4 regions of the Arthrobacter oryzae genome follow, and region 1 is predicted to be linked to each of the others. Evidence: riboswitches for the same ligand, from Rfam matches in the RefSeq annotation. Region 1 holds a riboswitch; each other region holds the start of a gene.
What was found. A riboswitch is a leader RNA that binds a small molecule or an ion and turns the genes downstream of it on or off. The one in region 1 is predicted to bind thiamine pyrophosphate.

Region 1 (7,803 bases):
CGGACCATGGTGGTCTGCTGTCGGCTCTGGGCGCGGCCCGTGTTGAACGGCGGGTCCACGTAGATGAGTGTGAAGGCGCCGTCCGGCAGCGTGGGAAGGTACTCGGCGTTATCCGCGTGTACCACCAGGTTGCTGCCGTCCGGCGCCCAGACGGTGTCAGTCATCGACGTTGTTAGGCCTCGGCGTTGCCGTGGTGTGCGCCGTCCTGCGCTGCGTTCCCGCCGCCCACCACTTCGCCGTTGCGGCGGCGGGTGCGCGTGCGGCGTCGTGCGCGCGTGGCGCGGTCCACCTCGGCCGGCGCCGACGCGGCCGGAGCCGCCACGGGGGCGGCCTCTGCTGCCGGGGCTGCCGCGGCGCCGCTGTCCGACGTACGACGGCGGCGGTCACCTGCGCGTCCGCCGGCATCGCTGCCGCTACGGCGGGTGTCGCGTCCGCTGTCCCTTGCGGTGCCGCGGGCACTGTCGCGTCCGGTGCCGCGGGCACTGTCCCGGCCGCCGTCCCTTGCGCTGCCGCGCCCGGTCTTCTTCCCGGTCTCGCCCAGGTCCTCCAGGACCTCGGCGTCGACGCCGGCCAGAACGCGCTTGTCGCGGGGCAGGCGGCCCTTGGTGCCTTCCGGGATGTCCAGCTCTTCATACAGGTGCGGCGATGAGGAGTAGGTTTCCACGGGCTCCGGGTAGCTCAGGCCCAGCGCCTTGTTGATCAGGCCCCAGCGCGGCATGTCGTCCCAGTCGACGAACGTCACGGCGGTGCCCTTGTTGCCGGCGCGGCCGGTGCGGCCAACGCGGTGCAGGTAGATTTTTTCGTCCTCGACGCACTGGTAGTTGATCACGTGGGTCACGTCGTCAACATCGATGCCGCGGGCGGCGACGTCGGTGGCCACCAGGACGTCAACCTTGTTGTTGCGGAAGGCGCGCAGCGCCTGCTCGCGGGCGCCCTGGCCGAGGTCGCCGTGGATGGCGGCGGCGGCGAAGCCACGGTCCACCAGTTCCTCAGCGACCTTGGCGGCGGTGCGCTTGGTCTTGGTGAAGATGATGGTGCGGCCGCGGCCGCGGGCCTGCAGGATGCGGGCGACTACCTCGACCTTGTCCATGCTGTGGGCGCGGTAGATCAGCTGGCGGATGTCGCGCTTGGTCAGACCCTCGTCGTCCGGATCAGCAGCGCGGATGTGGGTGGGCTGGGTCATGTAGCGGCGGGCCATGGCGATGACCGGACCGGGCATGGTCGCCGAGAACAGCAGGGTCTGGCGGACCGCCGGGGTGCCGGCGATGAGCGTCTCAACGTCGGGCAGGAAGCCGAGGTCCAGCATTTCGTCGGCTTCGTCGAGGATGACGATCTTGACGTTCTTCAGGCTCAGGTGCTTCTGCTTGTACAGGTCGATCAGGCGGCCGGGCGTACCGACAACAACTTCGACGCCCTTCTGCAGGGCTTCCATCTGGGGCTCATAGGCGCGGCCGCCGTAGATGGTGGCGATGCGGGCGTTGCGCTTCTTTGCCGCGTTTTCAAGGTCCTTGGCAACCTGGACTGCAAGTTCGCGGGTGGGCACGATCACGAGGGCCTGCGGGGCGCCGGGGACGGCCAGCTTGTCGAAGCCGGGGTCGTCCCGGCCCACAACGCGCTGCAGCGCCGGGATGCCGAAGCCGAGGGTCTTGCCGGTGCCCGTCTTCGCCTGGCCGATGATGTCGTGGCCGGCGAGGGCCACTGGCAGCGTCATGGCCTGGATGGGGAAGGGGTGGGTGATTCCGGCGTCGGCCAGGGACTCGACGATGTCGGCGCGGACGTTGTAGTCGGCGAAGGATTTCTCCTCGATCTCGTGCGGTTTTTCGTCCGAGATGATGGTCTCTTCCGGCTCGATCGATTCCGTGCCGGTGTCGTCGGTCAAAAGTTGGTGCGTATGCAATTCACTCACAGGGGAGTTTCCTTATTCATTTGGGCATTGGCGCTGCTTGCTCAACGGGGCCGGCCGCAAGGCCGTTCCGGAGCACGCTCTGGCGCGCAAGCAAATCCAGTGGAAGCCGATCGCGGGCTATCTAAATGCTGGCACTGGGGACCAGCGGGTGTATCTCAAGATCGCGTAGGGGCGGGCTTGTTGAATTCAAAAATCATGGAAATCAACGACCGGGCATCCATTACTACCCCCTCAGTCTAGCTGTTGACCGCAACAACCTCCGACTGACGCCCCGGACGCAGCCCGAAACCATCCCGCAGTCACCCCACGAGCTGCAGCTGGATCTCCCGTGTGCGGATGTCCGAGGAGACCAGCCTGACCCGGACCGTCGTGCCGGATTCGAGCTCCCCGGGGCACCTGGCTGTCACTGCCGGGTCTGCGATCTGGATAATGCCGGACGGCCCGTTCCCGTTCCCGTTGCCGCCGTTCCCGTTCGACTTGCCCGGCTTCGACCCGGAGATGACCACGGCGTCGAACTCCTGGCCGATGTGGTTGACGAGGAGGGCCGCCTCCACCGTGTCGAGGGCCAGCCGCTCCATCCTGGCGGCCAGCTGATCTGAGGCCGCCATGATTTCCGGCAGCGAAGGAAGTGCCTCGCGGGCCCAGTCGGGAACCGCGGTGCCGTTGCTGAGCGCCTCGCAGATCACCAGGACAAAGCGGTCAATCAGGCGCCGCAGCGGCGCCGTGGTGTGCGCATACGCAGCCCCGATGGCCGATTGGATGGCGGCCTCCGGTACCGTGCCGTCAAAGGGGGTGTAACCGGCGCCGCGGAACAGCATGCCGGCGGAGTGCAGGATGGCCAGCTGCCGGGGATCGGTGGGATCAAGGGAACGCAGGTACTCCCCGTAGCTCGCCTCGCCGTCCCACGGCTTGCCGAGGGCGTTGGTCTGCCGCCGGAAGTGCAGGAGGGACCGTTCGTCCGGGGCAGGCATGGTACGCAGGATGCCCACTTTGCCGTCGAGCATCAGGTCCGCGGCAGCCATGCCGGTCATGAGGGAGATCTGGGCGTTCCAGTCCTCCACCGGGAGGGAGGGTGCCGCGACAATGCGGTAACCGCCGTCGGGCGTCTGTTCGATTTCCTGTTCCGGCATGTTCAGGCTTGCGCCGCCGCGCAGCCGCTCCAGTTCGACGCGCTTGAGCCCCACCTCCTTGAGGAGCTGCAGCACAGGAACAGCAGTGCCGGAATCGAGCTCGGCCTGGACGCCCTTGTAGTTGAGCTTTGCCCGGCTCCTGATTTTGGCGCGGCGCACCAGCACTGAATCGACCCGGGCTGCCGTGTCCAGGTCAAACTCCCACACGAAGGCCGAGCACAGCTGGCCGGCCAGCAGGCTGCCGGCCTGCTCGCTGATGACTTCCGGGTGGAGCGGAATCCGCCCGTCCGGAGCGTAGATCGTCTGCCCCCGGCGACGTGTCTCGGCGTCGAGCGCCCCTCCCGGTGAAACGAAGGAAGGAACATCGGCGATGGCGTAGAAGACCTTGTACCCGTCCCCTGACTTCTCGATGAAGAGGGCCTGGTCCAGGTCCGTGGAGGACGCGGGATCTATGGTCACAAACTCCACTGCAGTCAGGTCAAGGTCCGGCATCTTGTGCTCTGCAATGGCCGCCAGCGCATCCTCGAGGACGTCTTCAGGGAACGGCCCGGGTAGCTCCAGCTCCGTACGGAGCGCGTTCAGGGCCTCGGCCAGCCGGTTGGTCTGTTCGTGGACACTGGGAGTCAGGCGATGATGTGACACGAAAGTCAGATTAGCTCGATTTGCGCCATTAGTCTTGGACGATGAGCTTATCCCCGGCTGACACCGCTCACTACAACCGCTTCGTCGCAGACCTGTTCGGAATGATGGCCTACGGCGAGCTGTCGGCCTTCGAACGGTTCGCCGCAGACGCGCGGTATTCGCCCACCCTCCATGACCGGGCCGTGCTCGGCAGGATTGCCGTGGTGGAGTTCCAGCACTACGAGCTGGTGAGCTCCCGCCTCGCGGACATGGGGATCGACGCGGAGGACGCCATGTTGCCGTTCCAGGCAGCCGTGGACTTCTTCCACTCGCGGACGCGCCCGGGCGACTGGTTCGAATCACTGATGAAGGCGTATGTCATCGATACGGTTTCCGCTGACTTCTACCGGGCCATCTCCCGCTACGTCGACGCCGGCACACGGGAACTCATCGAACAGGTCCAGGCCTCCGATGAGACGACCCAGGTGCTCCGCGAACTGCTCAGGGGCGCCCTGGCCGATGATCCCAGGCTCGCCTCCAGGCTTGCGCTATGGGCCAGGCGGCTGCTCGGCGAAGCACTGACGCAGGCGCAGCGGGTCAGCCATGAGCATGCGTTCCTGGGACGCCTGATTGGCGGCGGGGACACTGCCGCGGCGAACGAGCTGGTCAGCGGGCTGATCGCCGGGCTGGCAGGGAACCATTCACGGCGGATGACGGAGCTCGGCCTGGCCGGATAGTCAGGAGCCGGCATCGAGGGCCGCCAGGAGCGACCGTGCTGCTGCGGCAGGATCATCGGCCTCGGTGATGGCGCGGACCACCACGATCCGCTGCGCGCCTGCAGCCACCACCTGCTCAACGTTGCCCAGGTCAATGCCGCCGATGGCGAACCACGGCAGCTGCGCCGTGCCGGCGTCGCCAGCGGCCGCCGCGCCGGCAGCGGATGTTTGGGACGCGGTTATGCCGTCAGCGGCCGCCGCGGCATAGCGGACCAGGTCGAGGCCGACGGCGGCCCTCCCCGGCTTGGTGGGAGTGGCCCACACCGGCCCGACACAGAAGTAGTCCAGGCCACCGGGGCCGCGTGATGCGGCGATGGCGGCATCGATCTGTTCCGGACTGTGCGTTGAGAGGCCGATGACGGCTTCATTGCCGAGGAACTTGCGGGCCGATGCCAGGGGGAGGTCTTTCTGACCGACATGAAGCACGGGTGCGCCGGAGAGCGAGGCAATGTCCGCGCGGTCGTTGACCGACCAGAGGCGGCCGTGGCGGCGGGCCGCGGCTTCCAGCACGTCGAGCAGCTCGAGCTCTTCGGCCGCTTCCAGGTTCTTGTCCCGGAGCTGGATGATGTCAACGCCTCCGGCATAGGCGGCGTCAACGAAGTCTCCGAAATCGCCACGGTCGGTGCGGGCGTCGGTGCAGAGGTACAGGCGGGCATCGGTGAGGAGGGCTTGCTCGGTCATGGCACCAGCCTAGTTCCCCTAAACTGGTGGAGTACCGCGGGAGCCCGCTGCAGCTGTCACAAAGCTGCAGGGCTGAGAGGGCGTCAGAGCCGACCGCTTGACCTGATCCGGTTAGTACCGGCGTAGGGAAGGATGACAATGACCCCGCAACCTCCAGCAGGCTGCACCGCCGCGCGCCCGGACATCAGCGCCGACGTCGCCGTGATCGGAGGCGGAATCATCGGCCACGGCATCGCCTGGGAAGCCCGGGAGTCGGGCAGGTCCGTGGTGATCATCGACGACGCCCCCGGAACGGGCGCGAGCTGGGCCGCCGCCGGCATGCTGGCCCCGGTCAGCGAACTGCACTACCAGGAGGAAGAGCTCCTGGAGCTCATGCTCCACTCCTCAGGGCTCTGGCCGGCCTTCGCCGCCGGACTGCAAGGCGGTGTCCGGGACGGCGCCGGCCCGGACACCGGTTACCTCACGACGTCGACCCTCGCCGTGGGTGCCGACGCCGCCGACCGGCGGGCGCTCGCCGACCTGCGCGGCGTCCAGCGGTCCAGCGGCCTCACAGTGGAACCACTGACAGTCAGGGAAGCGCGTGCCCGCGAGCCCTTGCTGAGCCCGGGCATCTCCTGCGCCTTCGACATCCCGGCCGACCACCAGGTGGATCCCCGCAAGCTCCTGGCCCTGCTTGCGGAGTCCCTGGCGGGCTGCGCCGTGCGTGAGCGGGCCGCCGGCCTGCTCTGGGAGGACGGGCGGGTCACCGGTGTCGGCCTGGCCGGGGGAGGCACCGTGCATGCCGGGGAGACCATCATCGCCAACGGGCTGGAAGCAGCGTCACTCGGCGGACTGCCGGCCGGCCTCCGGCTGCCGCTCCGCCCGGTGTACGGCGACATCCTGCGGCTGCGTGTCCCCGCCTACCTGCAGCCGATGCTGACATCCACCGTCCGCGGCATGGTCCACGGAGTCCCCGTCTACATCGTGCCCCGGCAGGATGGCACGGTGGTGATCGGGGCCACCCAGCGCGAAGACGCCCTCGCAGGAGCCGGCAACGACCATGCCGGGCCGGCCGCGCCGGAAGGGCTGCCCGGCTCAGCCGTGTCAGCGGGCGGCGTCTACCAGTTGCTCCGTGACGCGCAGGTGCTGGTACCCGCCGTCGCTGAACTGGAACTCCTGGAAGCCACAGCCCGGGCCCGGCCGGGAACACCCGACAACGCGCCGCTGCTGGGGCGCGTCGCGGACGCCGGAACCGGCGGTGATGTACAGGGGCTCATCATTGCCACCGGATTCTTCCGCCATGGCGTCCTGCTCACTCCTGCGGCAGCCTCCATCTGCAGACAGCTCCTGGACGGCACGGCCGATCCGCGGTGGGCGCCGTTCCGGCCCGACCGGTTTTCCGGGCCTCCGGCCACCCCCGCGAAACTTCCCACCCCTGCCCCGATCAAGGAAACAGCATGAACATCACACTGAACGGCACGGTCCACGCGGTGGACGACGGCGCGTCCGTCACCACCCTCATCAGCCAGGTCACCGGCAGGAACCTCGCCCCCAACGGGCAGGCGGCCGACGGCCGGAAGCTGGGCGTGGCGGTGGCACGCAATTCCGAGGTGGTGCCCCGCAGCCAGTGGTTCGTGACGGCGCTCGCCGAGGGCGACGACGTCGAACTTGTTACCGCGGTACAGGGAGGTTGAGCATCATGGCAGGAACTACGGTTGCCGGAGTGGCAGGGACCGCGCAGCAGGGGGCCGCAGACCCGTTCATCGTGGACGGCGTCCCGCTGGGATCGCGGCTGATCATGGGCACCGGCGGTGCTCCCAGCCTGGACGGGCTGGGCGCGGCGCTGCTCGCCTCGGGGACGGAGCTCACCACCGTGGCCATGCGCCGCTACTCGCCGGCCGAAACAGGCTCGCTGTTCCAGCTCCTGGTGGACCACAACATCCGGGTCCTCCCCAACACCGCCGGCTGCTTCACGGCAAGGGACGCCGTCATGACGGCGGAACTGGCCCGGGAGGCGCTGGAGACGGACTGGGTGAAGCTCGAAGTGATAGCCGATGAACACACCCTCCTCCCGGACGCCGTGGAGCTGGTGGACGCCACGGAGCAGCTGGTGAACCGCGGATTCAAGGTGTTCGCCTATACGAATGACGACCCCGTGCTGGCGTTGCGGCTGGAGAACCTTGGCGCCACCGCGGTGATGCCCCTCGGGGCACCCATCGGCACGGGACTGGGCATCCTGAACCCGCACAACATCGAACTCATCGTTTCCCGGGCATCCGTTCCCGTGGTGCTGGACGCAGGCATCGGCACGGCGTCGGACGCTGCCCTGGCCATGGAGCTGGGCTGCGATGCGGTGTTGCTCGCAACGGCAGTGACCCGGGCGCAAAACCCGGCGATGATGGGAGAGGCCTTCAAACACGCCGTCATCGCCGGTAGGCTGGCGAAATCGGCCGGCCGGATTCCACGCCGCGAGCACGCCCTTGCGTCGTCTGCCATGGAGGGCCGGGCGGAGTTCCTGTAACAGGAAATTCCGGCAGTTGCGATCCAAGGAGCCAGCGGTGACCGACAAGGAAGACGTTCTTACCCGACCCCAGGTTGACGCCGCACTGGCGGACCTTCCCGACTGGAGATACCGGCTGGGCGGCCTGGTGACTGTCTTCAAGACCCCGACGGCGGCTGCAGCGCTCCAGCTGATCGCCGCCGTCGGGCA
Region 2 (7,803 bases), 1.2 Mb from region 1:
TCGTGATGGTGGTGGACCAGTTCTCCTCCCTGATGCTGGTGGTCTCCTCCACGGTCAGCCTCGCCGTCCTGGTGTACGCCACCGGCCAGGGAATGGCCGACGGCGACCAGGACGCGCCGCTGTCGATCTTCCACCCCACCTACCTGATCCTGGTGGCCGGGGTGTCCAACGCGTTCCTCTCAGGAGACCTCTTCAACCTCTACGTGGGGTTCGAGATCCTGCTGACGGCAAGCTACGTGCTGATGACCCTCGGAGGTACAGGCCCCCGCATCCGCGCCGGCGTCACGTACGTGGTGGTCTCCGTGGTGTCGTCCGTTCTGTTCCTGATCGCCATCGCCATGATCTACGGTGCCACCGGAACCATCAACATGGCGGACCTCGCCATCAAGCTCGCGGACCTGGATTCCGGGACGCGGATGCTGCTGCACGTGATGCTGCTGGTGGCCTTCGGCATCAAGGCGGCTGTCTTCCCGCTGTCCTTCTGGCTCCCTGACTCGTACCCCACCGCGCCGGCCCCCGTCACGGCCGTGTTTGCCGGCTTGCTGACCAAGGTGGGCGTCTATGCAATGGTGCGCACCGAGACGCTCCTCTTCCCGGGGGACTCGCTGAACACTCCGCTGATGGTGGCGGCCCTGCTGACCATGGTGGTGGGAATCCTGGGCGCCTTGGCCCAGAGCGACATCAAGCGTCTGCTCTCGTTCACCCTGGTGAGCCACATCGGCTACATGGTGTTCGGGCTGGCCATGTCCTCGGTGGCCGGCCTGGGCGCCGCCGTGTTCTACGTGGCCCACCACATCACCATCCAGACCAGCCTCTTCCTTGTCACGGGCCTGATCGAACGGCGCGGCGGAAGCTCGTCGATCGACCGCGTAGCCGGACTTGCCAAGCTGTCCCCGGTGCTTGCCCTGCTGTTCTTCATCCCGGCCATGAACCTTGCCGGCATCCCGCCGTTCTCGGGGTTCCTCGGCAAACTCGGGCTGCTGCAGGCCGGTGTGGAGCTCGGCACTCCGCTTGCCTACGCCCTGGTGATCGGCGGTGTCCTGACCAGCCTGCTGACGCTGCTGGCCGTTGCCCGCGTGTGGAACCGAGCGTTTTGGCGCAAGCCCGAGGACGCCGAGAACCCGGACCCCGTGCTGCTGGCGGACCCTGAGGACGCCGACACGGGCGACCGTGCGGGCAAACGGAATGTCACGCTGCTGCCGCGGACCATGGTGGGATCAACGATGGGGCTCGTCGCTTTCGGCGTCGCGCTTACCGTCTTCGCCGGGCCGCTGTTCCGGGTGGCGGACCAGTCCGCCGTGGACATGCTGGACAGGTCCTCCTACATCCAGGCGGTACTGGGCGAGAACGCTCCCGTGCCCCCGCTCGCGCAGCCTGAACCACCCCAGCCTGAACCTGCGCAACCGGTGGACTCGCAGCCGGTGGACTTGCAGCTCGGGGGGCAGAAATGAACCGCCGGCGGATCTCCATCCGGCAGGAACTGCCCCTGCTCGTCTGGCTGGTCTTTGTATGGGGTGCGCTCTGGCAGGACTTCAGCCCCGGAAACCTCCTGTTCGGAGCCCTCATCGCCGTGGTGGTGGCGCGGTTGTTCTACTTGCCTCCGGTGGAACTGGGGGGCCGGTTCAATGTTCTGCGGGCCGTCCCGTTCGCGATCGTTTTCCTGGGCAAAGTGGTGGCCGCCAGCTTCCAGGTGCTGTACCTGGCCGTGGCCCGCGGGCCCAAGGTGACCAACGCCGTCGTCGCGGTCCGGCTCCGCAGCCACTCGGATCTGATGGTCACCGCCACCGGACATGTCATCTCGCTGATTCCCGGCTCTCTGGTGGTGGAGGTGGACCGCTCCACCTCCACGCTCTACATTCACGGACTGAACGTCCGGAGCGGAGAGGACATCGTGAACCTGCGCAAGGAGGTCCGGGATGCCGAGGCGGCTTTGATCCGGATCATGGGCACCAGAGAGGAACTGGCCGCACTGAAACAGGAGGTGGACGCATGATGGACATCGTGCTGACCGTAACGGCCGTGATCCTGTCCTTGGCGGCAGCCGGGGCCATCGTCCGGATCGCCATCGGCCCGTCCCTGCTGGACCGGGTGCTGGCCTCGGACGTGCTGCTGGCCATCATCGGCGCCACGCTCTGCATCGACATGGCCGTGAACAGGCATCTGAACAACCTGATGCTGCTGGTGGCGCTGTCCATCATCGGGTTCATCGGATCAGTGACCGTGGCGCGCTTCGTGGCCGACCGGCGGGAGCAGCCCAATGAATCCTGAACCATCTTCCGTGGACGCCATCATTGACACGGTGTCGGCTGTTTTTATGGTGGTGGGCGCCGTGATGTCCCTCGGCGCGGCGATCGGCCTGCTGCGCTTCCCGGACCTGATGAGCAGGATGCACGCGGCCACCAAGCCCCAGGTGCTGGGGCTCTTCCTGCTGCTGGCCTCGGTGGGCCTGCAGCTGCGGACCTGGTGGGTGTGGCCGGTGCTGTTCGTGGCGTGGATCTTCCAGGTGCTCACCGTTCCGGTGTCCGCGCACATGGTGGGAAGGGCCGGCTACCGCACCAAGCACCTGCACAGGGAGCTCCTGACGGTGGACGAGCTGGAAGCCGTGGTGCTGAAGGCCGCCGACAAGAAAACTGCCGAGCCGCAGGACCCGGGCAAGCGGTCCGGGGACGACCACCAGCGCGGATCAGCCTAGGGATCACTCTGCAAAGAGTTTTTGTCCAGATAACGCGACGTGGAGGCCGGTTAGCTCGCGTTATCTGGACAAAAACTCGGGTTGGGTTGGGACCTAGACGATGTCCTGGCTCTTGGCGAAGCGCGTGATCGCACGCTGGGTGCCGCGGTTGGCCAGGACCTGGATGATGGCGCTGACAGCCGCCGAAATCAGCGCGAAGGTCAGGGCGGTGCGCAGGGTGGTGGGGACGTCATCCTTGTCGCCCTTCGGGGGCTTCCGGCCGGTGACCTTTTCCCAGACAACGTCGACGGCCTTGGTGCCGGCGAACCCGGCCAGCAGGCTTACTCCGGTCCCAAACAGCTTGATGAAGAAACTCATATCCAGTACCCCTTACAGGTGGGAGACGGCGGAAACAGGACTTCCCCTAGCCTAACCGCATCAGCCCCGCCGGATCACCGCCGATTGTGACACCGGCCCCGGGATTCGGCGGGCCCGCGGGTGTAAACTTATGCACGCCCACAAGGGCGAATTGATACGACAGGGGAGCGTCGCCGTCGGGCATCACTGGAAAAGTCCAGGGAACCGGAGGCGGGCGCTGAGAGTGCGGACAGCCGCAGACCCTCGAACCTGATCCGGTTAGTACCGGCGCAAGGGAGTCGAGTTCTCAGAGTGACCGGCAGCAGGCGGCGGAAGCCGCGGCCCCGCCGGCAACCACTCTCCCCTCCTGTACCTCAGGAGGAAGACATGACTGATATTTCTGCAAAGCAGACACTGCCACACAGCAAGCGCAGCTGGCGTGTGGTGGACATTGTGGTTGCCGCGTTGATCGCAGTGGCCGGCGGCGTCATTTTCTGGGCCTGGTCCCAGGGGGCCGCCGCGGTTTCGCCGGCCATGAACGCCGTGTACCCGCCGCTGACCGGCCTCATTGCCGGCGGCTGGATGATTCCCGCCGTCCTGGGCATGCTGATCATCCGCAAGCCGGGCGCCGCCCTGTTCTGTGAATCGGTAGCCGCCACGGGAGAACTGATCATGGGCTCGCAGTACGGTGCGTCGGTGCTGTTCTCCGGCTTCGTGCAGGGGCTCGGTGCGGAGATCATCTTTGCGGTGTTCGTGTACAAGAAGTTCAACCTGCCCGTGTCGCTGCTGGCCGGTGCCGCTGCAGGCCTCTTCTGTGGCCTGAACGACTCGTTCGCTCCGTGGGGCTGGAACATCGCCTACGCTGCCGGCGACAAGCTGGCGTACATCATTTTCACCGCCATCTCCGGAGCCGTCATCGCCGGTGCACTGTCCTGGATCGCCACCCGCGGCTTGGCCAGGACCGGTGTGCTCAGCTCCTTCGCCTCCCGCAAGGCAGCAACGGAGCCCGTCTTCTCCTGATGAACGCACACTGCTCATGACATCGTCGGACTACGTCCGCCCGGCAGCGGTCACGGCGCGCGGCTGGGGCTGGCGGCACGCCGGCCGGTCCCTGCCGGCCGTCCGCGGCCTGGACCTGGACATCCGGCCGGGCGAACGCGTGCTGCTGCTCGGTCCGTCCGGCGCCGGTAAATCCACGCTGCTGCACGCCCTCGCCGGCGTGCTTGGAGACAGCGACGCCGGCGCCCACCACGGGGGCACGCCGGACGCCGAGGACTCCGACGAGACCGGCAGCTTGCTGATCGACGGCGCCCCGCCGCGTGCCCGGCGAGGGTCCGCCGGCCTGATGCAGCAGGACCCGGAGACGCAGGTTGTCCTCTCCCGGGTGGGGGACGACGTCGCCTTCGGCGCCGAGAACCTTGCCGTGCCCCGCGCGGACATCTGGACGCGCGTCGGGGAGGCGCTCGACGACGTCGGGCTGGCGCACCTGCCGCTGGACCACCCGACGTCGGCCCTGTCCGGCGGGCAGAAACAGCGCCTTGCGCTCGCCGGCATCCTCGCCATGCGCCCGGGACTGCTGCTCCTGGACGAGCCCACCGCCAACCTTGACCCGGCCGGAGTGCTGGAAGTCCGCGACGCCGTGGGCCGGTGCCTGGATAAGACCGGGGCAACGATGGTGGTGGTGGAACACCGCGTCGGCGTGTGGAAAGACCTCGTGGACCGGATCGTGGTGCTGCAGCCGGGATCCGCCACGGATTCTGCAGTGCTCCTGGACGGCGCCCCGGACCAGGTCCTGGCACAGGCGCGGGACCTGCTCATCGCCGCCGGCGTCTGGGTGCCCGGGTACGTCCCGGCGACCCGGACGCGGTCCGGTGCCGCGGGCGGAGCACCCGGTGATGCCGGGGCGCCCGCGGGCGTGGCCTCGGGGGGAGTGCCGGGTAACGGGAACCTCCTGCTGGCAGCGGAGCACCTGGCCGTCTCCCGCGAACGTCCCCGCCGGAGGGGCTTCAAGGCCGTCCCGCCCGTCCCGGTGCAGTCCGGCATCACGGCGCAGGTCCGGACCGGGCAGGCGCTGACCATCACCGGCCCCAACGGTTCCGGCAAGTCCACGTTTGCGCTGACCCTGGCCGGGCTGCTCCGGCCGGTGGAAGGCAAGGTCTCCGCGACGGTGGACCTCAGCGAAGGCGCGGGCATTGATCCGTACAAGTGGAAGGCGGAGCAGCTTATTTCGCGGATCGGCACCGTGTTCCAGGAGCCGGAGCATCAGTTCGTCACCGGCCGGGTGCTGGACGAGCTGATGTTCGGCCCGCGGCACCTGGGGCACGGCGAGGAACGCGTGGATGAACTCCTGGAACGCCTCCGGCTGGGCAAGCTGGTGGACGCGAACCCGTACACGCTCTCGGGCGGGGAGAAGCGCAGGCTGTCCGTCGCCACCGTGCTGGCCGCCCATCCCCGCGTGTTGATCCTCGACGAGCCCACCTTCGGCCAGGACGCCAACACCTGGGCGGAACTGGCATCCTTCCTGTCCGAGCTCCTCGACGCCGGCACCGCTGTGGTGTCCGTGACGCACGACCAGGAGTTCAGCGATGTCCTGGGCGGCACCGAGCTGACACTCGGTGCGCCTGAACTCAAACTTGCTGCGCTGAAACCCGGCCTGCACAACCCGGAGGTGACCGCACCGTGAGGGAAGCGTTGACCCTGGGCGCCAACCATGCCCTGCTCACGCGGGCCAATCCGCTGGCCAAGTTCGCCGTCGTGATGCTGATGACTGTGGTGCTGGCGCTGTCCATCGACTGGGTGTCCGCCTCTGTTGCGCTTGCCTTTGAGCTGCTCCTTTTTCCCCTGGCCGGGCTGACCGTCGTGCTGCTCTGGCAGCGGGGCTGGCCGCTGATACTGGCGGCAGCGCTGGGCGGCTGGAGCACCTCAATCCTGGCGCCGGACACCGGAAGGATCCTGCTCGACGTCGGCATTTGGTCCATCAGCGAAGGTTCGCTGGAGCTGGGGCTGGGATTCCTGTTGCGGGGCGTGGCGATCGCCCTGCCCGCGGTGCTGCTGATGAGCTGCACGGACCCCACGGACCTGGCCGACGCCCTGGCGCAGAAAGCGAAGCTGCCGCACCGCTTTGTGCTGGGTACGCTGGCGGCCATGCGGCTTGTGGGCCTGATGGCTGAGGAATGGCAGACCATCGGCATGGCCCGGCGTGCCCGCGGTGTGGGCTCGCACGGGAGCCCGGCGCAGCGGCTCCGGGCCACCCTGGGGCAGAGCTTCGGACTCTTGGTCCAGGCCGTCCGGCGGGCGTCCCGCCTCGCCGTCACCATGGAGGCGCGGGGGTTCGGCGGTGCGCAGCGGACCTGGGCACGTGAATCGACGTTCAGCACGCTGGACATCTGGGTGGTGCTCGGAGGGCTCCTGATTGCCGCTTCGGCCGTGTCCGCGGCAGTAGGGGCGGGCACGTGGAACATGGTGTTCCTCGAGCAGTAAACTGCATGGTTCGCGTCGCCATATCGCATCAGGAGAATAATCTGTGACCTTGGCGGCAGTGCGGGGTGATTTGCGCGCTGAAATAGCTCATGCGTGATATTTTTTTCCTATGACTCAAGAGACTGCTGAACACGTAGGCCTGCTGCTCCGCGATGCCCGCACTGAGAAGGGCTGGACCCAGGGGCAGCTTGCCGGCGAGCTGGGCACCAGCCAAAGCGCCATCGCCCGGATGGAGCAGGGCAAGCAGAACCTCAGCCTCAAGATGATCCAGCGGCTCGAAGCCATCGTGGGACGCAGTATCGTCAAGGTGGGCCGGCCGCAGATGACGCACCTCCGGGTGGAAGGCGGCCGCACGCTCTCCGGTTCAGTGGACGTCAACAGCAGCAAGAACGCCGGCGTGGCCCTTCTCTGCGCCAGCCTCATCAACCGCGGCACCACCACGCTGCGCCGGCTGGCCCGGATCGAGGAAGTGAACCGGATCGTTGAGGTCCTCACCAGCATCGGCGTCGAATGCACCTGGCTCAACGCCAATGACCTGCAGATCCGCCGCCCCGCCGTCCTGGACCTGGATTCCATGGACGTGGACGCTGCCCGCCGCACCCGCAGCGTGATCATGCTGCTGGGGCCGCTCCTGGACGAGTCCGCCGAGTACCGGCTCCCGTACGCGGGCGGCTGCGATCTGGGCACCCGCACCGTGGAGCCGCACATGCAGGCCCTGCGCCAGTTCGGCCTGTCAGTGGAGGCCACGTCCGGCTTCTACTCCGTGCAGGCACCACCGGCCGACGGCGACAACCGCACCTTTGTGTTGAGCGAACGCGGTGACACGGTCACCGAAAACGCCATCATGGCGGCTGCGCACCGCCGCGGCACCACCGTGATCCGCAACGCCAGCCCCAATTACATGGTCCAGGATCTCTGCTTCTACCTGCAGGGCCTGGGCGTGCAGATCGACGGCGTCGGCACCACCACGCTGAAGATCACCGGGCTGCCGTCCATCGACGTCGACATTGAATACTTCCCGTCCGAGGACCCCATTGAGGCGATGAGCCTCATCACCGCCGGCATCGTGACCAATTCAGAGGTCACCATCCGCCGGGTCCCCATCGAATTCATGGAGATCGAACTCGCCACCCTGGAACAGATGGGCCAGGAACTGGAAATCTCCGGCGAGTACTTTGCCCGCAACGGGCGCACCAGGCTGGTGGACGTCACCACCAAGCCCTCAGTGCTGCATGCTCCCGCGGACAAGATCCACCCCATGCCGTTCCCCGGGCTGAACATCGACAACCTGCCCT
Region 3 (7,803 bases), 460 kb from region 1:
TACCGGCCGGGAGCAGCGAAAAGCGGTGGTCCCGGACAGCCGTGACGGCGCCGTCGTCGAGGATCAGCCGGCCCTGCACGTGCGCCAGGTGCGCCAGCCACATCATGCGCACCGATTTGCGGCCGCTGTTGACGGAGAACCAGGTTCCCACGTCCTCGCCGTTCAGGGCGGCGGCGGCGTTCGCGGTGGACGTGACCAGAGCGGGGATGCCCGAATCGGCGGCCATCGTGGCGGCCTCCACCTTCGTCTGCATGCCGCCGGTTCCGACACCGGCCTGGCCGGGTTTGCCGATGTTGACGCCCTCGAGGTCCTGGGGGCCGTCAACCTGCGGAATCCGCTTGGCACCCTTCGAGGGAGGCCCGTCATAGAGCGAGTCGACGTCGGAGAGCAGCACCAGGGCATCGGCCCGGACCAGGTGCGCCACCAGGGCGGACAGCCGGTCGTTGTCGCCGAAGCGGATCTTGTGCGTTGCCACGGTGTCGTTTTCGTTGACCACCGGCACGACGCCGAGGTTCAGGAGACGGTTCAGGGCACGGAAAGCGTTCATGTGGTGGCTGCGCCGCATGAGGTCGTCCGCGGTCAGCAGGACTTGGCTGACCGTCACGCCGTGCGCTGCGAAGGCGTGCGTGTAACGGGCCATGAGGAGTCCCTGGCCGACGCTGGCGGCTGCCTGCTGGGTGGCGAGGTCGCGCGGGCGCTTCACCAGGCCCAGCGGGGCCAGGCCTGCGGAGATGGCGCCGGAGGAGACGAGGATGATCTCGGTGCCGTCGTTGTGCTTGGCAGCCAGCGCATCGGACAGCTCGATCAGTGCCTCTTCGGAGATTCCACCCTTGAGGCTGGTGAGCGACGACGATCCGACCTTGACGACGATGCGGCGCGCCCTGGCGAGCATGCTGCGGTCGTCGGTGCGGGGTTCCTCGATGACAATTGCGGAATTATCGGTCACGTGTGCGGGTTCACTCCTCATTTTCGGTGGTCAGTCCGCTCTCCTTGAGCGGCCGTGCGGCACGCCGCCCGCTGACTGATTCGGTCCAGATCCCGGCCTTGCGCTCGGCTTCCAGCTCGGCCCGGGCCGCAGCCTTGGCGTCGCGGCGCTCCTGCTGCTCGTCGCGCTTCTGCCCGCGGGTGGGGCGGTCGCCGATGTCGGCGAAGCGGACGTCCGTGCCACGGGGCGAGGCGAGCAGTTCGGCGCCCGCCATCATGGTGGGTTCCCAGTCGAACACCACGCCGTCGTCTTCACCGATCACTACGGTGTCGCCGGGCTTGGCGCCCTGCTTGAACAGCTCGTTTTCCACGCCCAGTTTGGCCAGGCGGTCGGCGAGGTAGCCGATGGCTTCTTCATTGGTGAAGTCGGTTTGCTTGACCCAGCGCACGGGCTTGTCGCCCAGGACCCGGAACAGCGGCTCCAGGTTCTTTTCCTCACGGCGGATCTTGAAGCCTGACTCGTTGACTGCCCTCGGGCGCAGCACTGGTGCGTGCACCTTCGGCGGCGTGGCAGCCACCGAGTCACGGGCAGCCTTGACGATCTCCGCCATGGCGAAGCCGAGCTGGCGGAGGCCTTCGTGGCTCGTGGCAGAGATCTCGAATACGCGGTAGCCGCGGGACTCAAGTTCGGGCCGGACGAACTCGGCCATGTCCTTGCCGTCAGGCAGGTCGACCTTGTTCAGGGCCACCAGCCGGGGCCGGTGGTTCAGCGGGACAACCTCGCCGTCGGAGCCGGCGTAGCTCATGTCAACCGCGTATTTTTCAAGCTCGGCTTCAATGATGGCGAGGTCTGAGAGCGGATCGCGGTCAGCTTCGAGCGTACCGCAGTCCAAAACGTGAACCAAAGCTGCGCAGCGCTCGACGTGCCGCAGGAAGTGGTGGCCAAGGCCCTTGCCTTCGCTGGCTCCTTCGATGAGTCCGGGGACGTCGGCGATGGTGAAGCGTACGTCGCCGGCCTGGACGACGCCCAGGTTGGGGATCAGCGTGGTGAAGGGGTAATCGGCGATCTTGGGGCGTGCCGCGGACATGGCGGCGATGAGGCTGGACTTGCCGGCGGACGGGAATCCCACCAGGGCGATGTCCGCGATGGACTTCAGTTCCAGGACAATGTCGCTGGACTCGCCTTCGATGCCGAGGAGGGCGAAGCCGGGAGCACGGCGCTTCTGGGAGGACAGTGCGGCGTTGCCCAATCCGCCCGGTCCGCCGGCGGCCGCGACGAACTCGGCGCCTTCGCCGACGAGGTCAGCCAGGACCCGGCCGTCCTTGGTCTTGACGACGGTGCCTTCCGGAACGGGAAGGATCAGGGTTTCGCCGTTTTTGCCGCCGCGCCAGTCGCCCATGCCGGGCCCGCCGTTGGTGGCGTGGCGGTGGGGCGCGTGGTGATAGTCCAGCAGCGTGGTGGTCTGGGGGTCAACGCGCAGGATGACGTCGCCGCCGTCGCCGCCGTTGCCGCCGTCGGGACCGCCCAGGGGCTTGAACTTTTCGCGGTGGACGGAGACACAGCCGTGACCGCCGCTACCGCCGGATACGTGCAGTACTACCCGGTCTACAAAGCTCGCCACGTGAATCTCCTCTGTGCTTAACCTGACCGTCTTGGACGCCCAAATTGATTGTAATGCGGTTAAAAGAACAGTGGAGCGGGCCATCATGGCCCGCTCCACCGGTTTAGATCTTGGTATTACTCTGCAGCTGCAGCAGCAACAATGTTCACGACTCGACGTCCGCGGCGGGTGCCGAATTCGACGGCGCCGGGGGTCAGTGCGAACAGGGTGTCGTCGCCGCCGCGGCCTACGCCGGCACCCGGGTGGAAGTGGGTGCCACGCTGGCGAACGATGATTTCGCCTGCGGAAACTACCTGGCCGCCGAAGCGCTTGACGCCGAGGTACTGGGCGTTGGAGTCACGACCGTTGCGAGTGGAGCTCGCGCCTTTTTTATGTGCCATTTGAAATGCCTGCCTTAAAAATTCTGGGGAATCTGCTGAAAACCTGAAAAGTAACGGAAGGTTACTTGATACCGGTGATCTTGACCTTGGTCAGTTCCTGACGGTGACCCTGGCGCTTCTTGTACCCGGTCTTGTTCTTGAACTTCTGGATGACGATCTTCGGACCACGAAGGTCCTGAAGGATCTCAGCCGTAACCGTTACCTTGGCCAGGTCCGCAGCGGCAGACGTGACTTTGTCACCGTCTACCAGGAGCAGTGCGGGCAACTCAATGGTGCTGCCGGCTCCACCGGGGACGCGGTTCAGGGTAACGAAGTCTCCAACGGAAACCTTCTCTTGGCGGCCGCCTGCGCGGACAATCGCGTACACCACTGGGGAACTCACTTCTCTCGACGTTTATTACTAGATTTGCGTGCGGAACCTGGGTCCAAATTGTTTGGCCTGGTTCACGCTGTGCCTCAACGCCGGTGGATTCCCCGGGGGAACCCATGAGTTATCCACGGACAATGCGTTTGGAATCCAAACGGACCGTCCTGAGGTTATAACCCAAGTGTTGGCGTAAGCACCGAAGATCTAGAATACGCTAATTTTGCCTTCGGCCGCAAATGAGGCTGGCTCCGGTGGCAGTACGTGATAGGCGCCACTCTGCGTAATACAGGCTGGTGCTGCAACGACTTCCGGAACCGTGCCCCACTATCCTACCGGCTGCGGAACCCTCTGCGGTGCAGCATGCAGCCTCGGCGCGTCGAAAAAGTCCACCTCGTAGCGGCACGATTGGCGGAAGGCTGTCCGCATGGCCTGCCGTTCCGCCTCAGACGCCGCCCGGGCCGCGGCGTCAGCGATGCGGACCGCCTCCCTGGTGGCCGCGGCGAACTCCTCGTCCGCGTAGGTACGGAGCCACTCGGCGTAAGGGTGGCTGGCCGGCGAGCCGGCCGCCAGGAACTGTCCATGAAGCGTGGCACCTACCTCGGCGTACAGCCAGAAGCACGGAAGCACGGCGGCTACGAGCACTCCGTAGCTGCCGGAAACTGACGAAGCCAGGAGGTGGTCCACGTAGGACTTGGTCACGGGCCCCAGGCCGTCGTCCACCTTCCGGGTGCTGAGCCACGTCCGGTGCAGTTCGGACTCGACTTCGAGGCATTGCTGGGCCGCGCGCGCCCAGAAAAGCTGTTCGGCCTCAGTGGGGGCTATGGCGGCGGCACGGGACAGCACCCTGGAATAGCCGTTCAGGTAAATGGCGTCCTGGGCAAGGTAATACGCAAAGTGCTGCTCGGTGAGGGTGCCGTCGGCCAGGGCACGGATGAAGTCCAGCCCATAGATGTCGTCCAGGTCCGGCCTGGCGTCCTGCCGGAGCACCGCAGCGAACTGCCCTTCGGCCGGCGCGTCCGCGCCTTTGGGCGCGAGATGGTGGAAATGGTGGACCGGGCCGTTGCCTGTTCCCACTTCCAGTGCTTCGGCTTCCCGGAGCGCTCCCTGCAGCCACGGCTTCACTTCCCGCAGCGATGCTTCCCAGTCCCCCAGCCGTGCCTGCGCAGTTGCCATCGCCGAGGACAGCGAACAGCCCGTGCCGTGGCTGTTCCTGGTGGTGATCCGCTCGCCGGGGACTACCACAACGTCCTGGCCGAGCAGCCCTTCGGTGTTGACGAGCGCGTCGGGGCAGGAACCGCCGTCGAGATGTCCGCCCTTGACCAGGACGGTGGTGCCCGCCTGGGCAGCGAGGCGCTTGCCCTGGGCCAGTGCCGCTTCCCAGTCGCCGGCGAGGGGTTCGTTGAGGAGCATCGCCAGTTCGGCCAGGTTCGGCGTAACAAGGTCGGCAAGGGGCAGGAGTTCACGCAGTTCCGCCTCGGCCGCCTCCTGCAGGAGCCGGTCCCCGCTGGTGGCGACCATCACGGGATCAAGAACGACGACGGCGGGACGGGCCTTCTGCAGCCAGCCGCGGACGGCGGCAATCACCGCAGAGTCACCCAGCATGCCGATCTTGACGGCGTCAATGCTGATGTCATCGCTGATGGCCTCAAGCTGGGCGGTCAGGAATTCGGCCGGGGGCACGTGGACGGCACGGACGCCGCGGGTGTTTTGCGCCGTCAAGGCGGTGATGGCAGCCATGCCGTATCCGCCGTTGGCGGCAATGCTCTTGAGGTCCGCCTGGATCCCGGCCCCGCCGGACGGATCGGAGCCGGCGATGGCCAGCACCCTCGGTGTACGGCGAAGGAGGGCGCCGCCGGACGCTGAGGGGGTTGCCGTGGAGGCAGGCGTGGGCAGGAATGATATTGCCAAAGGAGACATCCCTTCGCCGGTGCTAACCGGACAGGTTCAACGGGTGTGGATCTCAGCCGGCCCTGTGCGCGGCACCCCGTGTCAGTCCCCTAGCCTACTGTTTCCCCGCAACGAACTCGCGGGTGCGGCCCGAAACCGGCGTATTGCTACGCCTGCCTCGGACCGCACCCGCGATGTCAGTTCGTGGAACCTGCCCTGAGATCAGAGCTCGGAGGCCGGTACACCTACGCCGAGGATGATCGGTTCGTTGGCGGGTGCCTTGGCAGGCGCGTCCTTCTGGGCCGGCTCGGGTGCCTTTGCTTCGTGGGTGTGACCTGACGCAGCTACCGGAGCAGTCTCGTGGTGTTCCACGGACGTCTCGTTCGCTGCGCCCTGGGCACGGCTGGCGCTCCGGTTGCGGCGGGGACGGCGCGCCCGGCCCTGCACCGCAGTGTGATCGGTGTAGTCCGCTTCAGCCGCACGCGCTGCCGGCGCCTGGGCGGCCGGCACGTGGGCAGGTGCCTGAACCGCAGGCTGAGCCGCAACCTGCGGTTCGGCAGGTGCCGCCGGAGTTTCAGCCACTACAGGCTCGCCAAGGTGCGCGAAGGCTTCAGCCAGCCGGTCAAGCGTCAGGGAAGCTCCCGGGGAAGGCGCTTCTCCGCCATGCTCAACGAACGGCAACGCCACCTTTTCGCCGCCGAAGGTCAGGACCGCCGCGGGACGTCCAGCAGCAGCCACCTCAGTTTCCGATGCCTTGGACGGGCGTACTGCGGCAGGAGCTGCCTGCGTGGCAGCGGGCTGCGCCGGCGCGGATCCGGGCCTGGCCGGAGTCCCGGCCTGCCCGGAGGGTGCCTGGCCGGAGGATGCCTGGGCTGCCAGTGCCTGGCCTACTGCCTGTGCCGCGGCTGCTGCGGCCGGGGCCGCATGGCCCGCTTCGGCGTCGTGCAGGTGGGCTGCGTGCGCGGCCGCGGCGATGTTCGCCAGCGCCACGCGGGTGGCCTCAGCCTTTGCATGGCGTTCGGCTTCTGTGGGCTCGTGATGCGCCGGAGCGGGCGTCGACGGAGCTGCCTCGGAAACCGGCTGGCCACCCTTGCCGCGGCGACGGCTCTTGCGCTCCGTCCGGGGCTGCTGCTGCTGCTGGATCTCGGTCCGCTGCACGTGGTGCTCGGCGGCAACAGTGTTGGCGCGGCGGTGCTCCACAGGCTCGTCGTGGGTGACGATGCCGCGGCCGGCACAGGCCTCGCACTGCTCGCCGAAGACTTCCAGCAGCCCGGTGCCCATGCGCTTTCGGGTCATCTGGACCAGGCCCAGCGAGGTCACTTCGGCAACCTGGTGCTTGGTCCGGTCGCGGCCGAGGCACTCCACCATGCGGCGCAGCACCAGGTCGCGGTTCGATTCCAGCACCATGTCGATGAAGTCGATCACGATGATGCCGCCGATGTCGCGGAGGCGCAGCTGGCGCACCACTTCCTCGGCAGCTTCCAGGTTGTTCTTGGTGACGGTTTCCTCGAGGTTGCCGCCGCTGCCGGTGAACTTTCCGGTGTTGACGTCCACCACGGTCATGGCTTCGGTGCGGTCGATCACGAGGGAGCCGCCGGAGGGCAGGAAGACCTTGCGGTCCAGTGCCTTGTGGATCTGCTCATCGATCCGCCAGGCGGCGAAGATGTCCGTATCCTTGGTCCACTTTTCGAGCCGGCCCACCAGGTCCGGAGCCACGTACGTCACGTACGCCTCGATGGTGTCCCAGGCTTCCTCGCCGGAGACGATCAGCTTGGAGAAGTCCTCGTTGAAGACGTCACGGACCACCTTGATGGTGAGGTCCGGTTCGCCGTAGAGGAGCTCCGGGGCAAGGATCTTGGTGGACGTGGCCTGGCCTTCGATGCCTTCCCACTGGGCGCGCAGGCGGTTGATGTCGTGCGTCAGCTCTTCCTCGGACGCGCCCTCGGCTGCGGTACGGACAATCACGCCGGCGTCTTCCGGCAGGCGGTCCTTGAGGATCCGCTTGAGGCGGTTGCGTTCGACGTCGGGCAGCTTGCGCGAGATGCCGGTCATGGAGCCGCCGGGAACGTACACGAGGTAGCGTCCGGGCAGGGAGATCTGGCTGGTCAGGCGGGCGCCCTTGTGGCCGACGGGGTCCTTGGTGACCTGGACCAGCACGGAGTCGCCGGACTTCAGTGCGTTCTCGATCCGGCGCTGCTTGCCCTCGAGATTGACGGCGTCCCAGTTGACTTCACCGGCGTAAAGGACTGCGTTGCGGCCGCGCCCGATGTCGACGAAGGCAGCTTCCATTGAGGGCAGCACATTCTGGACCTTGCCGAGGTACACGTTGCCGATCAGCGAGTCCTGCTGCGTCTTGGAAACGAAGTGCTCCGCCAGGACACCGTCTTCCAGGACACCGATCTGGATTCTGTCGTCGCGCTGGCGGACGATCATCTGGCGGTCCACGGATTCACGGCGCGCCAGGAACTCAGCCTCGGTGATGACTGTGCGGCGGCGGCCGGTGTCGCGGGACTCGCGGCGGCGCTGCTTCTTGGCTTCGAGCCTTGTGGAGCCCTTGACGGAGGTGACGCGGTTGTTGACCGGCGCTTCGCTGATGGCTCGCGGCGCGCGAACGCGGGTCACC
Region 4 (7,803 bases), 360 kb from region 1:
ATCTTGTCGATGATCGGGGAGTGCACGGGGAAGGTACGCTCCACGCCGACACCGAAGGAGACCTTGCGGACCGTGAAGGTTTCGCGGATGCCGTCGCCCTGGCGGCCCAGGACGAAGCCCTGGAATACCTGGATACGGGAGTTCTTGCCTTCGATGATGTTCACGTGAACCTTGAGGGTGTCACCTGCGCGGAACTCCGGAACATCAGTGCGCAGCGAAGCTGCATCTACGGTATCGAGGATATGCATTGATCCACTCCTGGTGAACGCCACAGGTCATCCACTTTGGGTCACGGCGGCCAAGCCCGGAACACGCCCGGAAATCACCGCCGAAAGTTTCTGATCCGGCACCATCACTGATTGAGGGAACCGGGGTGCCGGGCTGTTGGTGGCGCTCCCCCTGTGGCAGGTGCGCACCCAGCAGGCACAAGGACTAATTTTGCCACATCCGGAGGATTCCGGCTAATCCGGACCGTTCGGCGTCAGCCTCCGGACCGCCCGGCGTCAGCCTGCCGCGGGTGCGCCGTTCCCGTCCGCTTCCGGGCGGAGCCGGAGGCGGCCGTCGACGACGTCGTACCCCAGGTCCCCGAGTGCGGTGCGGTCCGCGCGGGGAAGGGTGCCGGCGTCGAAAACCTCAAGGAGGTCGGGGCGGCGTTCGGCCGTGCGGCGGTACTGCTGGTGCCGGCGCCACTGGGCAATCTTGCCGTGGTTTCCGCTCAACAGCACCGGCGGAACTTCGCGGTCGCGCCAGGTGGAGGGCTTGGTGTAGACCGGGTACTCCAGCAGGCCGTCGGAGTGTGATTCCTCCACGAGGGACTCCGGGTTGCCAACGACGCCCGGCAGGAGCCGGACGATGGCTTCCGTCATGGCCAGCACCGCCACTTCGCCGCCGTTGAGGACATAGTCGCCCAGGCTCATGGGCCGGACGGTGAAATGCTCTTCGGCCCACTCGATGACGCGTTCGTCAATGCCTTCGTAGCGGCCGCAGGCGAAGACCAGCTGATCCTCCGCGGCCAGTTCATGCGCCAGCGCCTGGGTGAAGCGCTCCCCCGCCGGGGACGGGACAATCAGTACCGGCTTGCGCGCAGGAGCGTCGCCTCCGGCCGCGGCCACCGCACCCAGCGCCTGCGCCCAGGGTTCCGCCTTCATCACCATGCCGGCTCCGCCGCCGTACGGGGTGTCGTCCACGGTGCGGTGCTTGTCGGTGGTGAACTCACGGAGGTCGTGGACGAACAGGCCCAGGATGCCGTCCTGGCGCGCTTTCCCGATCAGGGAAAGTTCCAGGGGCGCAAGGTACTCCGGGAAGATGCTGACGACGTCGATCCTCATCTAGGCGTTGTCTCCGGCGTCCTCGACGTTGATGTCAAACAGGCCCGGCGGAGGGGTGACCAGGAGGTACTTTTCGCCGACGTTGACTTCAGGGACGATCTCTTCCACGAAGGGGATCAGGATTTCCTTGCCGTCGGTCGCCTCCACCTCGATGAGGTCCTGGACCGGAAGGGTGCGGAGCCCGGTCACCTTGCCGACGACGGCGTCGCCGACGCGGACGTCGAGGCCGACCAGCTCGTGCTCGTACCAGCCCTCGTCGTCGTCCTCGTCGAGCTCTTCGGTTTCGATGAAGAGTTTGGCGCCGCGGAGGGCTTCGGCCTGGTTGCGCGTCTCCACGCCCTCAAAGCCCAGCAGCAGGATGTCCTTGTTCCAGCGGGCACTGTCCACGGTCAGCGCGCCCACAGACGCAGGCTCAACCACAAACTCCGTGCCCGGTACGAACCTGTCCTCCGGCGCATCGGTCAGGACCTGGACGGTCACCTCGCCGCGGATGCCGTGCGGTTTGCCGATTCGTGCCACCTGAAGCTGCATCTGTTCCTCTGTTCGGGATTGTTTGGCGGAATTGCGGGGAAAACAGTCCGGCCCCTCCACCATTATCTGGTGAAGGGGCCGGACCTAAGGCAGGAATTGCGGGAGCGTTACCGGCGGCGGTCGGTGTCGACGACGTCGACCCTGACCTGTTCGCCGCCGGCCAGCGCCGCGACAACAGTGCGCAGTGCGCGTGCAGTGCGGCCCTGACGTCCGATCACCCGTCCGAGGTCGTCCTGGTGAACGCGCACCTCGAGGGTGTCCCCGCGGCGGTTGTTCTTGGCGCTGACCTTGACGTCCTCGGGACTGTCAACGATCCCGCGGACAAGGTGTTCGAGCGCTTCTGCCAGCAATTTACTCAGCCTCGGTGGTCTCTGCTTCAGCTTCGGTGGAAGCTTCGGCCGCCTCGTCCTTCTTGGCCTTCTTGGTGATGGCTTCCGGGATGATCACAGAACCCTTTTCCGGGGTAACGAAGGCTTCCTTCGGAGCTTTGGTCTTCAGGGTGCCTTCCTGGCCCGGCAGGCCCTTGAACTTCTGCCAGTCACCGGTGATCTTGAGGATCGCGGCAACCTGCTCGGACGGCTGTGCGCCGACGCCGAGCCAGTACTGGGCACGGTCCGTGTCGACCTCGATGTACGAGGGCTCTTCGGTGGGGTGGTACTTGCCGATCTCTTCGATCGCACGGCCGTCACGCTTCGAGCGTGCGTCCATGACAACGATGCGGTAGTACGGTGCGCGCATCTTACCGAAGCGCTTAAGGCGAATCTTTACGGCCACTTTTGTGGTCACTCCTGTTTCTGGAACGAGTTCGAACCCGGCGTTCTGCACCCGTGGGGCGGGCCATACTTGGGGGTTCTAAAAGGACAAGATCCGGACGCGGAGAGAGGGGCCACGCAGATCGAGTACCTGTTCATTGTGCCAGATCAGCGCCCGGATTTCGACTTGACACACGCCGGCCCGGTCAGGAGGACCAGACGTACAGGCCCGTCCGGTCGCCCGGGTCCACGCTGCCGGCCATCCGGGCAAGCCGCTGGACATACCCGAGGGCCTCTTCGGAGCCAAAAGGCATGTCCTCCTCGGCCGCCCACCTGGCCGCCACGTCCTCCAGGACGTTGCCTTCGCCTTCGGTCTCATAGCTCAGGAGTTCCGCGAGCGCCCGCACCATGGCCGCGGGCACACCCAGGAGCGAATCGCTCGCCACATCCACCATGGCCAGTTCGTAATCCGCGCCGGATGCGTGCACCGCCGCTCCCACCAGGTCGCCCAGCTGCTCGATCTCGAAATCGCTGATGTCCGGAATCCGCAGGGCGTCCGGGGCCGCAGGCCCGCCGCCGTCGAGGGCACCCGCGCGCTTGAGTGCCTCATCGTGCGTGGCAACAAAGATTTCGGTGAAACCCATGGAAATCGTCCTCATTCCGTCGGCGGTGTGATGGTCCGGCCGGGCAGCTTCGATGCCACCCCCCGGACTTCAGGCTTCAGCCTAACCCAGAAGGACGCGCAGGTCAGCGGACGGCCACGCGGATCCGGTTGCGCCACGGATCCTCAAACCGCAGCTCGGCTCCGGTGTGGTGCGACGCCACGCCGGCAACCCGCAAACGGTCGGCAAGAGCGCCGACGTCGTCCGTTCCCGGCACTTCGATCAGGACTTCGCCCAGCCCGAGCGTGTCCCGGCGGGGACCGGCGCCCCTGCTGTTCCAGACGTTCATCGCCATGTGGTGGTGGTACCCGCCGGCCGAGACGAACAGGGCCTGCCCGTGCCATCCGGCCGTCTTCTCGAAGCCGAGGGTGCCCACGTAGAAGTCATGCGCTGACTGTACGTCGCCCACCTGGAGGTGGACATGGCCGACGCCGGCGCCGGACTCGCGCTGCCCGCTCACCGCCTCCTCGGTCAGGAACTCCTGCAGGAACCGCTGCGGCGGCAGGGCAAGGCTGTCCATGACCACATTGGTACCCTCCCAGGACCAGGCCTCACGCGGGCGGTCCCAGTAGAGTTCAATGCCGTTGCCCTCGGGGTCGTTGAAGTAGAAGGCCTCGCTGACGAGGTGGTCGGCGCTTCCCGTGAACAGCCGCGGTTCATACCGGGCCGCCGAGGCAACCGTGGCTGCGAGCGCGGGGCGGTCCTCGAAGAGCAGCGCCGTGTGGAACAGCCCGGCTTCACCCTTGCCCGGGAGGTTCAGTTCCGGTGCCGGCGCCAGGTGGACCAGGGGTTTGCGCGCCGGCCAAGGTACACGCCGCCGTCCTGCTCGGCCACGACCTCCAGCCCGAGCGCCCGCTGGTAGTAGTCCGTCATCAGCTTGATGTCGCCCACCTTGAGCATCACCGTGCCCATGGCGAGGCCGGCGGGCAGGACGTCCTTGCTGCTGGATTCCATGGTCATGGCAACTCCCAAACTCCCGAAACTTTGCCGCCGGTGCCGGCGACGCTTACATGGAGTTAAATTACTTGAAGCTTCAATTTATTCCTAACGGAGCTGGCTTCCCCGCAGAACGATGTGCCTGAGATTCAGCAGCGTGGCCGGATGGACCCTGGGATCCGTGTCGCACAGGACGACGTCGGCACTGGCACCTTCGGTAATGCCGTCCGCTCCCAGCCAATCCCGGGCGGCCCACGACGCAGCGCCGAGGGCCGCTGTCGCCGGCAGGCCGGCGGTGTGGAGCGCGATGATTTCATCCACGATCCGGCCGTGGCGGATGACGCTGCCCGCATCCGTCCCTGCGTAGATCGGCACGCCGGCGTCGAAAGCTTCCACGATCCGTTCGTTCCGGCGCTCCCACAGTGCGCGCATGTGTGCCGCGTACACCGGAAACTTCTGCTCTGCCCGGGACGCTATGTCCGGGAAGGTCGCAATATTGATGAGCGTGGGCACGATCGGAACCTGCTGGTCGACAAACCGGGGTATGTGCCGCGGCAGGAGTCCGGTTCCGTGTTCGATGCAGTCGATTCCGGCGTCGAGCATGTCATCCAGGGTGTCCTCGGCGAAACAGTGCGCCGTCACCCTGGCCCCTTCATCGTGCGCCGCCCGGACGGCGTCCCGCACCACGGCGGCAGGGAACGACGGCGCGAGGTCGCCGGCGTCGCGGTCTATCCAGTCGCCCACGAGCTTGACCCAGCCATCACCCGCGCGGGCCTGCTTCCGCACTGCCTCGACCAGGCCGTCCGGCTCCACTTCGACGGCAAACCCCCTGAGGTACCGGCCGGTCCGGGCGACATGCCGGCCGGCGCGGATGATCCGGGGCAGCTCCGGGCGCTGCTGGAGCCAGCGTGTGTCGTGGACGGCGCCGGCATCACGGACCAGCAGTGTTCCCGCGTTCCGGTCCGTGGTGGCCTGCTCCTCAGCCAGGGAATCCGGAACGTCACCGGCGGGTCCCAGCCCGATGTGGCAGTGGGCATCCACCAGGCCGGGAAGGACCCAGCCGTCAAGCACCACGTCCGGCGGAGCGGCCGGACGGCTGAATGTCAGCCGGCCGTCCACGGCCCAAAGGCCCCGCCGCTCCTGGTCCGGGGCAGTGAGCACGGTCCCGCTGAATTCAATGACGCCACGCATGCTTCAAGCCTAAACCTGCCCGTCCCGTCACCGCCTCGCACCCTGCGCCCGGTGTCACAGCCGGTGTTGTTGGGGACCCTCGCGATGCCTTGTGGTAGCTTCGTCTACGACCACACGGGTGCCCTTGCAGGGGCTGAGATCGGGCTGATGCAGCCTGCGACCGTTGAACCTGTCCGGGTAATGCCGGCGAAGGAAGTGAGTATTCCGTGAATACACCAGAAACACAGCTCTCCCCTGCCCAAAAAGAAACGCAGTCCCTGAAGTCACATTCGTTGGCATTCATCAACGACGAAGCCACCGGGATCCGCGTGCCGGTGACCGAGATTGCCTTGGAGGACTCGCCGGGCGGGACAGCAAACCCGCCGTTCCGGGTGTACCGGACGGCCGGGCCGGGCAGCGATCCCGTGGTGGGGCTCGAACCGTTCAGGACCCGTTGGGTTGAAGCCCGGGCCGACACCGAGCCGTACAGCGGCCGGGAACGCAACCTGCTCGACGACGGCAGGTCCGCCGTGCGCCGCGGTGCCGCCTCGGCGGAGTGGAAGGGCGCGCAGCCGGTGCCCCGCCGCGCCGTCGACGGCAGGACCGTCACCCAGATGCATTACGCCCGGCAGGGTGTGGTGACTCCCGAGATGCAGTTTGTCGCCCTCCGCGAAAACTGCGACGTGGAGCTTGTCCGCAGCGAAGTGGCTGCCGGCCGCGCCATCATCCCCAATAACATCAACCACCCGGAATCCGAGCCGATGATCATCGGCAAGGCCTTCCTCGTCAAGATCAACGCCAACATCGGCAACTCGGCCGTGACCAGCTCCATCGCCGAAGAAGTGGACAAACTGCAGTGGGCCACCCAATGGGGTGCCGACACGGTGATGGACCTGTCCACTGGTGACGACATCCACACCACCCGGGAATGGATCATCCGCAACTCCCCCGTGCCGATTGGCACCGTGCCCATCTACCAGGCGCTGGAGAAGGTCAACGGCGAAGCCAACAAACTCACCTGGGAGATCTTCCGCGACACGGTGATCGAACAGTGTGAGCAGGGTGTGGACTACATGACCATCCACGCCGGAGTGCTGCTGCGCTATGTGCCGCTGACGGCCAACCGTGTGACTGGCATCGTCTCGCGCGGCGGATCCATCATGGCCGGCTGGTGCCTGGCGCACCACCAGGAGAACTTCCTTTACACGCACTTCGACGAGCTGTGCGAAATTTTCGCCAAGTACGACGTCGCGTTCTCCCTGGGTGACGGTCTGCGCCCGGGAGCGACGGCGGACGCGAACGACGCGGCCCAGTTCGCCGAACTGGATACCCTGGCGGAACTGACCCAGCGCGCCTGGGAGTTCGACGTGCAGGTGATGGTGGAGGGACCGGGGCACGTGCCGTTCCATCTGGTCCGCGAAAACGTGGAACGCCAGCAGGAACTCTGCAAGGGCGCACCGTTCTACACCCTGGGGCCCCTGGTCACGGACATCGCCCCGGGCTACGACCACATCACGTCCGCGATCGGCGCCACGGAAATCGCCCGCTACGGCACGGCCATGCTCTGCTACGTCACGCCGAAGGAACACCTGGGCCTGCCGAACAAGGACGACGTGAAGACCGGTGTGATCACCTACAAGATCGCCGCCCACGCGGCGGACCTCGCCAAGGGCCACCCGGGCGCGCATGAACGTGACGACGCATTGTCCAAGGCCCGGTTCGAATTCCGCTGGCGGGACCAGTTTGCACTCTCGCTGGACCCTGTCACTGCGGAAGCCTTCCACGACGAGACGCTGCCTGCAGAACCGGCCAAGACAGCGCATTTCTGTTCCATGTGCGGGCCCAAGTTCTGCTCCATGCGCATCAGCCAGGACATCAGGGACGAATACGGTTCAGCCGAGGCCCAGGCCGCCCTCGCCGAGATGGCGGCAGGCATGCGGGAAAAGAGCGACGAATTCCTGGCAGCCGGCGGAAAAGTCTATCTCCCGGAGCTGCAGCTACGACGCCCGTGAGTGCTGGCGGCGGCTGACTTCTGCGATGAACGACCGGATGAACCGGTCGCCCTCCATCGAGTCCTGGGGCCGGTGTCCGCCCGCGGCAACGCGGTGCTGGGCACCGGTTTCGCGCAGGTAGCCGGCGATCTCCTCGTAGAGCGGCTCCCAGCCGCCGGTGAGGACCAGTGTGGGGACACCCGGAACGATGTCCAGCGGCGCCTCCCACGGAGGGGCCTGCAGCCGGAGCCGGCGTGCGGCGTTGAGCGCCTCCGGCGTGGACGGCCCATCGCTGTGCACGGAAAACGCGCGCCGGACGAATTCCCGCTGGAAGTCGTCGTCGCCAAGCTGGTGCCGCACGTCGAACAGCGGCTGCATCAGGGCACGGTGCGCGGCACTCGCAGGCAGTTCAGCGGTCAGGGAGAGGCAGGCA

Region 2: it holds a riboswitch for thiamine pyrophosphate, as region 1 does, so the genes downstream of both, Q8Z05_RS06395 (ECF transporter S component) here and thiO (glycine oxidase ThiO) in region 1, are expected to answer to the same signal.
Region 3: it holds a riboswitch for thiamine pyrophosphate, as region 1 does, so the genes downstream of both, Q8Z05_RS20100 (bifunctional hydroxymethylpyrimidine kinase/phosphomethylpyrimidine kinase) here and thiO (glycine oxidase ThiO) in region 1, are expected to answer to the same signal.
Region 4: it holds a riboswitch for thiamine pyrophosphate, as region 1 does, so the genes downstream of both, thiC (phosphomethylpyrimidine synthase ThiC) here and thiO (glycine oxidase ThiO) in region 1, are expected to answer to the same signal.

The regions. Positions count from the first base shown of each region.
Region 1 is NZ_CP132204.1:171,440-179,242, reverse strand. It holds gene Q8Z05_RS00800 (DNA-methyltransferase) at 1-164, opposite strand, end outside; gene Q8Z05_RS00795 (DEAD/DEAH box helicase) at 173-1,906, opposite strand; gene Q8Z05_RS00790 (RNB domain-containing ribonuclease) at 2,206-3,678, opposite strand; gene Q8Z05_RS00785 (ferritin-like fold-containing protein) at 3,720-4,394, shown strand; gene thiE (thiamine phosphate synthase) at 4,395-5,114, opposite strand; TPP riboswitch at 5,141-5,260, shown strand; gene thiO (glycine oxidase ThiO) at 5,247-6,554, shown strand; gene thiS (sulfur carrier protein ThiS) at 6,551-6,787, shown strand; gene Q8Z05_RS00765 (thiazole synthase) at 6,793-7,614, shown strand; gene Q8Z05_RS00760 (4a-hydroxytetrahydrobiopterin dehydratase) at 7,652-7,803, shown strand, end outside.
Region 2 is NZ_CP132204.1:1,375,529-1,383,331, reverse strand. It holds gene Q8Z05_RS06420 (Na+/H+ antiporter subunit D) at 1-1,451, shown strand, start outside; gene Q8Z05_RS06415 (Na+/H+ antiporter subunit E) at 1,448-1,993, shown strand; gene Q8Z05_RS06410 (monovalent cation/H+ antiporter complex subunit F) at 1,990-2,268, shown strand; gene mnhG (monovalent cation/H(+) antiporter subunit G) at 2,258-2,692, shown strand; gene Q8Z05_RS06400 (DUF4235 domain-containing protein) at 2,786-3,049, opposite strand; TPP riboswitch at 3,201-3,343, shown strand; gene Q8Z05_RS06395 (ECF transporter S component) at 3,416-4,048, shown strand; gene Q8Z05_RS06390 (ABC transporter ATP-binding protein) at 4,065-5,711, shown strand; gene Q8Z05_RS06385 (energy-coupling factor transporter transmembrane component T family protein) at 5,708-6,508, shown strand; gene Q8Z05_RS06380 (UDP-N-acetylglucosamine 1-carboxyvinyltransferase) at 6,618-7,803, shown strand, end outside.
Region 3 is NZ_CP132204.1:4,361,489-4,369,291, forward strand. It holds gene proB (glutamate 5-kinase) at 1-892, opposite strand, end outside; gene obgE (GTPase ObgE) at 957-2,546, opposite strand; gene rpmA (50S ribosomal protein L27) at 2,663-2,926, opposite strand; gene rplU (50S ribosomal protein L21) at 2,988-3,296, opposite strand; gene Q8Z05_RS20100 (bifunctional hydroxymethylpyrimidine kinase/phosphomethylpyrimidine kinase) at 3,618-5,210, opposite strand; TPP riboswitch at 5,193-5,290, opposite strand; gene Q8Z05_RS20105 (ribonuclease E/G) at 5,403-7,803, opposite strand, start outside.
Region 4 is NZ_CP132204.1:4,458,657-4,466,459, forward strand. It holds gene rplS (50S ribosomal protein L19) at 1-248, opposite strand, end outside; gene trmD (tRNA (guanosine(37)-N1)-methyltransferase TrmD) at 504-1,328, opposite strand; gene rimM (ribosome maturation factor RimM) at 1,329-1,859, opposite strand; gene Q8Z05_RS20575 (RNA-binding protein) at 1,967-2,209, opposite strand; gene rpsP (30S ribosomal protein S16) at 2,211-2,633, opposite strand; gene Q8Z05_RS20585 (hypothetical protein) at 2,818-3,255, opposite strand; partial or broken gene Q8Z05_RS20590 (VOC family protein) at 3,359-4,233, opposite strand; gene Q8Z05_RS20595 (amidohydrolase family protein) at 4,318-5,400, opposite strand; TPP riboswitch at 5,505-5,612, shown strand; gene thiC (phosphomethylpyrimidine synthase ThiC) at 5,607-7,391, shown strand; gene Q8Z05_RS20605 (alpha/beta fold hydrolase) at 7,377-7,803, opposite strand, start outside.